DNA from 2 places in the Microbispora sp. CA-135349 genome. Region 1 is predicted to be linked to the other one. Evidence: riboswitches for the same ligand, from Rfam matches in the RefSeq annotation. Region 1 holds a riboswitch; the other holds the start of a gene.
What was found. Region 1 has a riboswitch for thiamine pyrophosphate ahead of thiO (glycine oxidase ThiO). Riboswitches for the same ligand answer to the same signal wherever they lie in the genome.

Region 1 (3,797 bases):
GGTGCCCTGGTCGAAGACCTGCACGATGTTGGGGTGCGAGAGGCTCGCCACCGACTTGGCCTCGCCGATGAACCGCCGCACGAACTGCGGGTCCTCGGCCAGTGAGCGGTGCATCACCTTGACGGCGACCGTGCGGTCGAGCCGGACGTCCAGAGCCAGGTATACGGAGGCCATGCCACCCCGGGCGATCCGGGACTCGACGCGGTAGCGCCCGTCGAGCAACTGCCCCACGAGCGGGTCGGTTAGCGTCGTGTCCACTCGCCAAAGTTTACGGGTGATTTGCCGCCTGGCGTGTTCCCGAATCCCAAACCGAGACCTATTCGGGCGCCGTCCCGGCCGTCCGAAAAGCCGTGCCGTTTGCGAAAACCGGGCTTACCAGACCTGGATTCCGCCCCTTCCCGCCGCCCGGGGAACAGCCCGGAACGGTCCCGGGACGGACGGGCGGGAAAGGAGGAGCGGCGGGGTTCAGGACGGGCGGCCGGGGGAGGACGCCTCGGCGTAGCGCCGGCGCGGGATCCGCCCGGCGAGACGGGCCAGCCTCCCGGCCGTGACCGCCTGCCGCATGGCGGCGGCCATCAGGTCCGGCCGGTGCGCCCGGGTCACCGCGCTCGCCAATAGCACGGCGTCGCAGCCCAGCTCCATCGCCAGCGCGGCGTCGCTGGCCGTGCCGACGCCGGCGTCGAGGATCACCGGAACCGTGGCGGCCTCGACGATCAGCTCGATGCTGTGCGGGTTGCGGATGCCCAGCCCGGAGCCGATCGGGGCGCCCAGGGGCATCACGGCGGCGCACCCGGCGTCCTGGAGCCTGCGGGCCAGCGCCGGGTCGTCGCCGATGTACGGCAGCACCACGAAACCGTCGGCGACCAGCCGCTCGGCGGCGTCGAAGGTCTCGATCGGGTCGGGCAGCAGGGTCCGCTCGTCGGCGATGACCTCCAGCTTGACCCAATCGGTCTCCAGCGCCTCGCGGGCCAGGCGGGCGGTCAGCACGGCCTCCCCGGCGGTGAAGCAGCCCGCCGTGTTCGGCAGCACCTTGATGCCGCGTGCGCGCAGCACGTCCAGCACCGAACCGCGCGACGCCGGGTCGAGCCTGCGCATCGCGACGGTCGTCAGCTCGGTGCCGGACTCCTCCAGCGCCTGGTCGAGCACCTCCAGTGACGGCGCGCCGCCGGTGCCCATGATGAGACGCGAGGTGAACTTCTCCCCGCCCAGCACGAAGACGTCGTCGGTCATGCTCATCCTCCCTGTACGGCGGTCAGCACCTCGACGCCGTCCCCGTCCGCCACATAAGTGGAGTCCCAGGCGCTCCGGCTCACCACCTCGCCGTTCACCGCAACCGCGACCCCTGACGTGAGGGACGTGAGGGTCCGTACGGCGTCGCCGACCGTGGCGCCGTCCGGCAGTTCGGCCGCGCCTCCGTTGATCGTGACTTTCACTCGCTGAATCTCCCTGGATCGCAGAATCCGGCGACGGAGGGCGCCTCGCCGCCGGTCAGGAACGCGGCGACGGCGTCGGCGGTGATCGGGGACAGCAGCACCCCGTTGCGTCCGTGCCCGGTCGCCGCGAACACGCCGGGCGGCCCCGCCGGGCCGATGAGCGGCAGGTTGTCGGGCGTGCCGGGGCGGAAGCCGACCGTCGTCTCGGTCAGTTCGAGCTCCGTGATGCCGGGCACCAGTTCGCGGGCGTCGCGCAGCAGCTCGTACACACCGCCGGCGGTGACCCGCGCGTCGTACCCCAGCTCTTGCGACGTGGCCCCCAAAGTGATCTCGCCGTCGCCCCGGGGGACCAGGTAGGCGGGGGAGCCGTGCACCAGCCCCCGGACGCACCGGCTGAGGAACCCGCGGGGCCCGCGCAGCCGGAGGATCTCTCCCTTGATCGGGCGTACCGGCAGGCCGGGCAGCAGGGACGCCGACCACGATCCGGCCGCCACGACGACCTGGCCCGCGGCGACGGCGGCGCCGGACTCCAGCCGCACGGACGGGCCGCCCGTCCCGGAGTCGTCGATCCCGGCGACGCGCTCGGTCACCAGCGTTCCGCCCGCCTTTTCGAACGCCGTGAGCAGGGCGCGCACGACCCTGCGGGGGTTGACCCAGGCGTCGTCGCGGGCGAGTAGCCCGCCCCGTACGGAGGGGGAGAGCATGGGCTCGAAGGAGCGGCACTCGCGCCCGGTGAGCCGCTCGACCCGCAGGCCGAGCGTCCGCTCGAAGGCCGCGAGGTCGTCGAGGTAGGCCATGTCGTCCGCGCCGCGGGCGACCTCGAGCGTGCCCTCGGTGCGGTAGTCGAGGTCGGCGCCGGTCTCGTCCTCCAGTTCCGCGCGGAACGCCGGCCACGCCGCCAGCGAGGCGAGGCCGAGCCGCAGCAGCGGCTCCTCCGTGTAGGTCACCTCGCTGACCGGCGCGAGCATCCCGGCCGACGCGTACGTGGCGCCGCCTCCGGGTGCGGGGTCCACCACCGCCACAGACAGGCCCCGCCGCGCCGTGCGCCAGGCGGCGGCCAGGCCGGTCACGCCGCCACCCACGATCACGACGTCGTAGCCGGACTGGGCATCGGATGGCGATGTGCGGGACACAGCGCTCCCTTCGCCGGCATTACCCGGATCAGGTCGGGGCGGTCGAGAGCCTCGCGCTCTCCTCTCAGCCCGGTCCGCCGGGCTCCCGCGCGTCTTACGCCCACCAGCGTAGTACGTCGCCCATAACGGCCTATCGCCGGACCGGCGGCCGTCGCACGCGAACGTCCGGACCCGGGCGGTCCGGCGGGTACGCGGCGTTTCCTCACAACGCAGGCCCCCGCGAAAGTGCGCGTCAATTGCCCAACTCGTTATGGGGGGCCCGTTGGCCAGGGCCCCGGTTGACAATCTATGGTCAAGCTGTGGATCACGTCGTGGTGGTGGGTGCCGGCCTGGCCGGCGTGCGAAGCATCGAGGCGTTGAGGGCCCGTGGATTCACCGGCCGCATCACGCTCATCGGCGAGGAACACCATCGCCCCTATGACCGGCCCCCGCTGTCGAAGGCGGTGCTGCTGGGAGGCACCGACTCGACCGTGGTCGACTCCGATCTCGACGCCCTCGACGTGCGGCTGTGCCTCGGCACGGCGGCCAAGGGCCTGCGTGACGGCGTGCTGGAGACGACCGAGGGCGAGCTGGACTACGACGGCCTGGTCATCGCCACCGGCGCCACGCCGATCCGCCTGCGCGGCGAGGGCGTCCAGCACGTGCTGCGCACGATCGACGACGCGCTGGCGCTGCGCGAGCGGCTGGTCCCCGGCGCCCGCGTGGCCGTCGTCGGGGCCGGCTGGATCGGCGCCGAGGTCGCCACGGCCGCGGCCAGGGCCGGTTGCCGGGTGACCGTCGTGGAGGCGGGGGAGAGCCCGCTCGCCGTGGCGCTCGGGCCCGCCGTCGGCAGCCACACGGCCTCCTGGTACGCGCGGGCGGGCGTCGAACTGCTTCTCGGCGCGATGGTCGGCACCGTGGACGCCGACGGCCTCACGCTCATGTCCGGCGCCCGGGTGCCGGCCGACGTGATCGTCACCGGCGTCGGCGTGCGCCCGGCCGTCGACTGGCTGAAGGGCTCGGCCGTCCGGCTCGACGACGGGGTGGCCGTCGACGAGCACCTGCGCACGTCGCTGCCCAACGTGGTGGCGGTGGGCGACTGCGCGAACTGGTGGTCGCGCAGGTTCCGCACCCGGCTGCGGGTCGAGCACTGGGACACCGCGCTCCAGGCTCCCGACACCGCCGTCGCCACCCTGCTGGGCGAGGAGGCGGTCTACGACCCCGTGCCGTACTTCTGGTCGGAGCAGTTCGG
Region 2 (3,797 bases), 2.8 Mb from region 1:
GGCCGACTACGCGGAGGGCCTGGCCGCGTTGTACCCCTGCATGTGGGGCTACTCGACGCTCGGCCGGATCCTGGCCGCCGACCCGCCCGCCGAGCCCCGGTACAAGGCGTGGGTGGACACCTACGCCGACCCCGGGTTCGCCACCCTCGCCGAGCGCATCGCCGTGATGATCGACGAGGCGGCTCCCGACCCGGCGCGCGCCAGGGAGCTGTTCGTCCGGGGCATGGAGCACGAGCTCGCGTTCTGGGACGTCCCCTGACCGCGCGGGTTAGTGTGAAGGCATGCCGGAGCTGCCCGAGGTCGAGGCGCTCGCCGAGTTCCTCCGCGAGCACGCCGTCGGCCATGCCGTCGTCGGCGTCGACGTGACCGCCATCCAGGCGCTCAAGACCGTGAACCCGCCCGTCACCGCGCTCGCAGGGCTGCTCGTCACCGGCGTGGCGCGGCGAGGCAAGTTCCTCGACGTCGACTGCGACGGCCTGCACTTCGTCACCCACCTGGCCCGGGGCGGCTGGCTGCGCTGGCGCGACGACCTCACGGGCGCGCGGCCGGTGCGGCCGGGCAAGGGCCCGCTCGCGGTCCGGGTGAGGCTGTCGCCGGGCGAGGACGGCCGCGCCCCCGGGTTCGAGCTGACCGAGGCCGGCACGCAGAAACGCCTGGCCGTCTACGTGGTGCGCGATCCCGGGGAGGTCCCCGGCATCGCGGGCCTCGGGCCCGACCCGCTCGCCGAGGAGTTCACCCCGGACCTGCTCAAGACGATCGTGGGCGGCAGCCGCGCGCAGATCAAGGGCCTGCTGCGGGACCAGAAGGTGATCGCGGGCATCGGCAACGCCTACTCCGACGAGGTGCTGCACGTCGCGAAGATGTCCCCCTTCAAGGTCGCCGGCACGCTGACCGACGGCCAGATCGCCGATTTGCACGACGCGATCGTGAGCACGCTGCGGGACGCGGTCGGGCGGGCCAGGGGGCTGGCCGCCAAGGACCTCAAGTCGGAGAAGAAGTCGGGCCTGCGCGTGCACGGCCGTACGGGCGAGACGTGCGAGGTGTGCGGCGACACGATCAGGGAGGTGTCGTTCGCCGACTCGTCGCTGCAGTACTGCCCGGCCTGCCAGACCGGTGGCAAGCCGCTGGCCGACCGCCGGCTGTCGCGCCTGCTGAAGTAGCGCCGCTGAAGTAGCGTCGGCGACCACCGAGGATCACAGCTGCAGGTCCGGGCCCGGGCACGGGTGTCGTGCCGCCACAATGGGCGCATGACATTGCCGGAAATCACCCCTGACGCCCTGCCCGACGACGCGTACCTGCTGGACGTCCGCGAAAACGAGGAGTGGGTGGCCGGCCACGCCCCCGGCGCCGTTCACATCCCGCTCGGTGAGCTGCAGGTGCGGCTGGACGAGGTGCCGCACGACCGGCGGGTGTACGTGGTCTGCCGGGTCGGCGGCCGGTCGGCGCACGCGGCGATGTGGCTCAACCACATCGGCAGGGACGCCGTCAACGTGGACGGTGGCATGCAGTCCTGGGCCGCGGTCGGACGCCCGATGGTGAGCGAGACTGGCGCGGCGCCCTACGTCGCGTAGAAACCCAGGCCGGCGCGGGCAGCGGGCGGCGTGGGAACCAGGCCGGCGCGGAAACAGGCGGCGCAGGCTTAGGAGAACGGTCAAAGTAGTGCCATAATCGCAAAGACATCATCAATACTCGCGGGAGCTCGGGCGTGACCGGGCTGAGAGGGCGGATCGAAGTCGTGCCGCCGACCGCATGAACCTGTCCGGATAATGCCGGCGTAGGGAGCGTGTGATGACTTCTGCCGTCGTCGACGACGCGCACGCGGAGGTTCCGCTCACCCTGGACGAGGCGGCCCCGAGAAATCTGGGCCTGCTCGATCAGGGGGCGTTCTGGGCCAACCTCGGGGTGAGCCTTCTCGGCTTCTCCGGGGCGCTGTTCCTGCTCGACCCGCTGGGCGGGAAGCCGCTCACGTTCACCGCCGCGGTCCTGGCCGCCGTCGTCGGCAGCCTGGTCGGGACGGCGATGGTCGGCCTGGCCGCGATCCCCGGCACGCGGACCGGCCGCCCCGCGATGGTGCTGCTGCGCGGCCTGTTCGGGGCCCGGCTCTCGTACATCCCGACCGTGCTGAACATCGTGCAGATGCTCGGCTGGGGCGCCTTCGAGCTGTGGGTGATCGCCAACGGCGCGCAGGCGCTGTTCGGCACGGCGGTGCCGTACGCCGTGTGGGCGGTCGCGGCGGGCGCGCTGACGATCGCGCTGACGATCCGGCCGCTCGGCGCGCTGCGGCTGCTGCGCCGCTACGTCACCGCGGGCGTCGTGATCGCGATGATCTGGCTGTCGGTCGCCCTGTTCGCTCAGGGGCCGTCCGTGGGGGGCGGCTCCTGGGACGCCTTCGCCCCCGCGGTCGACTACGTCATCGCGCTGTCGGTGTCGTGGGTGCCGATGGCGGCCGACTACGCCAGGCACTCGCGGTCGAGCGGCGCGGCGTTCACCGGCGTGGTGGCGGGATACACGATCGCCCAGGTTGCCTGTCTGGCCCTCGGCATCGCCGCGCTCGCCCTGGTCGGCAACGACGAGAACAAGGTGTGGGATCCGTTCGTGGCCGCTCCTCTCGGGGTCGTGTTCTTCGGCATCCTGGTGCTGCGCGAGGTCGACCAGTCGTTCGCGAACGTCTACTCGACGACGGTGTCGATCCAGAACCTCGCCCCGCGCTGGGACCGCCGGGTGATCTCGGTGGTGATCGGCGTGCTCACCACGCTGATCGCGCTGTTCGCCGACGTGAACTCCTACGGCGCGTTCCTGAGCGTGATCGGGGCGGTGTTCGTGCCGATGTTCGCCGTCCTCGTGGTCGACTACTTCCTGCTCGGCGGGGCCGCCCGGTGGAACACGGCAGAGGACGCCCCCTCCCGCTGGCTCATGGTCGCGCCGTGGATCCTCGGGTTCGCGGCGTACTGGATCGTGACGTCCACCCCCACCGTCGGCTGGTGGGACGGGTTCTGGACCGACGTCCGCCTCGCTCTCGGGTTCGTCCACCAGCCCTGGATGAACGCCGCGCTCGCCGCCTTCCTCGTCGCCGCGCTGGTGACCGCGGCGCTGTCCGTCCCGGCCCGCCGCCTGCGGTCGCGCCGTTAGAGGGGGCCTGCCTCTCACCCCAGCCGGCTTCGCCCTGGGGCCGGCGTGTTTCCCGGGCCGGTGTGTTTCTCGGGCCGGCTTCTCACCCAGAGGCAAGCGAGTTGCAAGACGACGCCCCAAGACTGCCGCTCAGGGAAAGGCCCGCTCCGGCCTTCACCGTCAGAGAGGCCGTGGGGGCAGTGCAATTCGGGGTTCTGGGTCCTTTCGAAGTGCGGGACGGCGAGGTGCCGGTCGGCGTCGGAGGCCCGCGGCAACGGGCCGTCCTGGCCCGGCTGGTGCTCGCCGCCGGCGCGGTCGTCTCCACGGACACATTGATCGAGGACCTCTATCACGGCAGGCCGCCGGCCACCGCACTCGAGTCGATCCACGTCTACGTGTCGAACCTGCGTCGTGTCATCGAACCGCAGCGGGCGCCGCGCACCCCTCCCCGGCTCCTTGTCGCGAAACGCCCGGGCTATCTGCTCGCCACCTCGGACGTCGACGCCCTGCGGTTCGGCGGGCTCGTCGCCTACGCGGAACGCAGGCCACCCGCCCGGGCGCTCGCGCTGCTCGACGACGCGCTGGGGCTCTGGCGCGGCCGGCCGTACGCCGACTTCGCGGGCGAGCTCTGGGCCGTCACCGAGGTGAACCGCCTCCACGAGCTGCGTCTGGTCGCCGTCGAGCGCCGC

Region 2: it holds a riboswitch for thiamine pyrophosphate, as region 1 does, so the genes downstream of both, ACQPZZ_RS01190 (purine-cytosine permease family protein) here and thiO (glycine oxidase ThiO) in region 1, are expected to answer to the same signal.

The regions. Positions count from the first base shown of each region.
Region 1 covers NZ_CP192001.1:3,054,743-3,058,539, forward strand. The annotation lists gene pknB (Stk1 family PASTA domain-containing Ser/Thr kinase) at 1-258, opposite strand, end outside; gene ACQPZZ_RS14365 (thiazole synthase) at 466-1,230, opposite strand; gene thiS (sulfur carrier protein ThiS) at 1,233-1,433, opposite strand; gene thiO (glycine oxidase ThiO) at 1,430-2,566, opposite strand; TPP riboswitch at 2,555-2,665, opposite strand; gene ACQPZZ_RS14380 (NAD(P)/FAD-dependent oxidoreductase) at 2,866-3,797, shown strand, end outside.
Region 2 covers NZ_CP192001.1:243,594-247,390, forward strand. The annotation lists gene ACQPZZ_RS01175 (TenA family protein) at 1-259, shown strand, start outside; gene ACQPZZ_RS01180 (Fpg/Nei family DNA glycosylase) at 282-1,160, shown strand; gene ACQPZZ_RS01185 (rhodanese-like domain-containing protein) at 1,248-1,571, shown strand; TPP riboswitch at 1,682-1,798, shown strand; gene ACQPZZ_RS01190 (purine-cytosine permease family protein) at 1,789-3,129, shown strand; gene ACQPZZ_RS01195 (BTAD domain-containing putative transcriptional regulator) at 3,339-3,797, shown strand, end outside.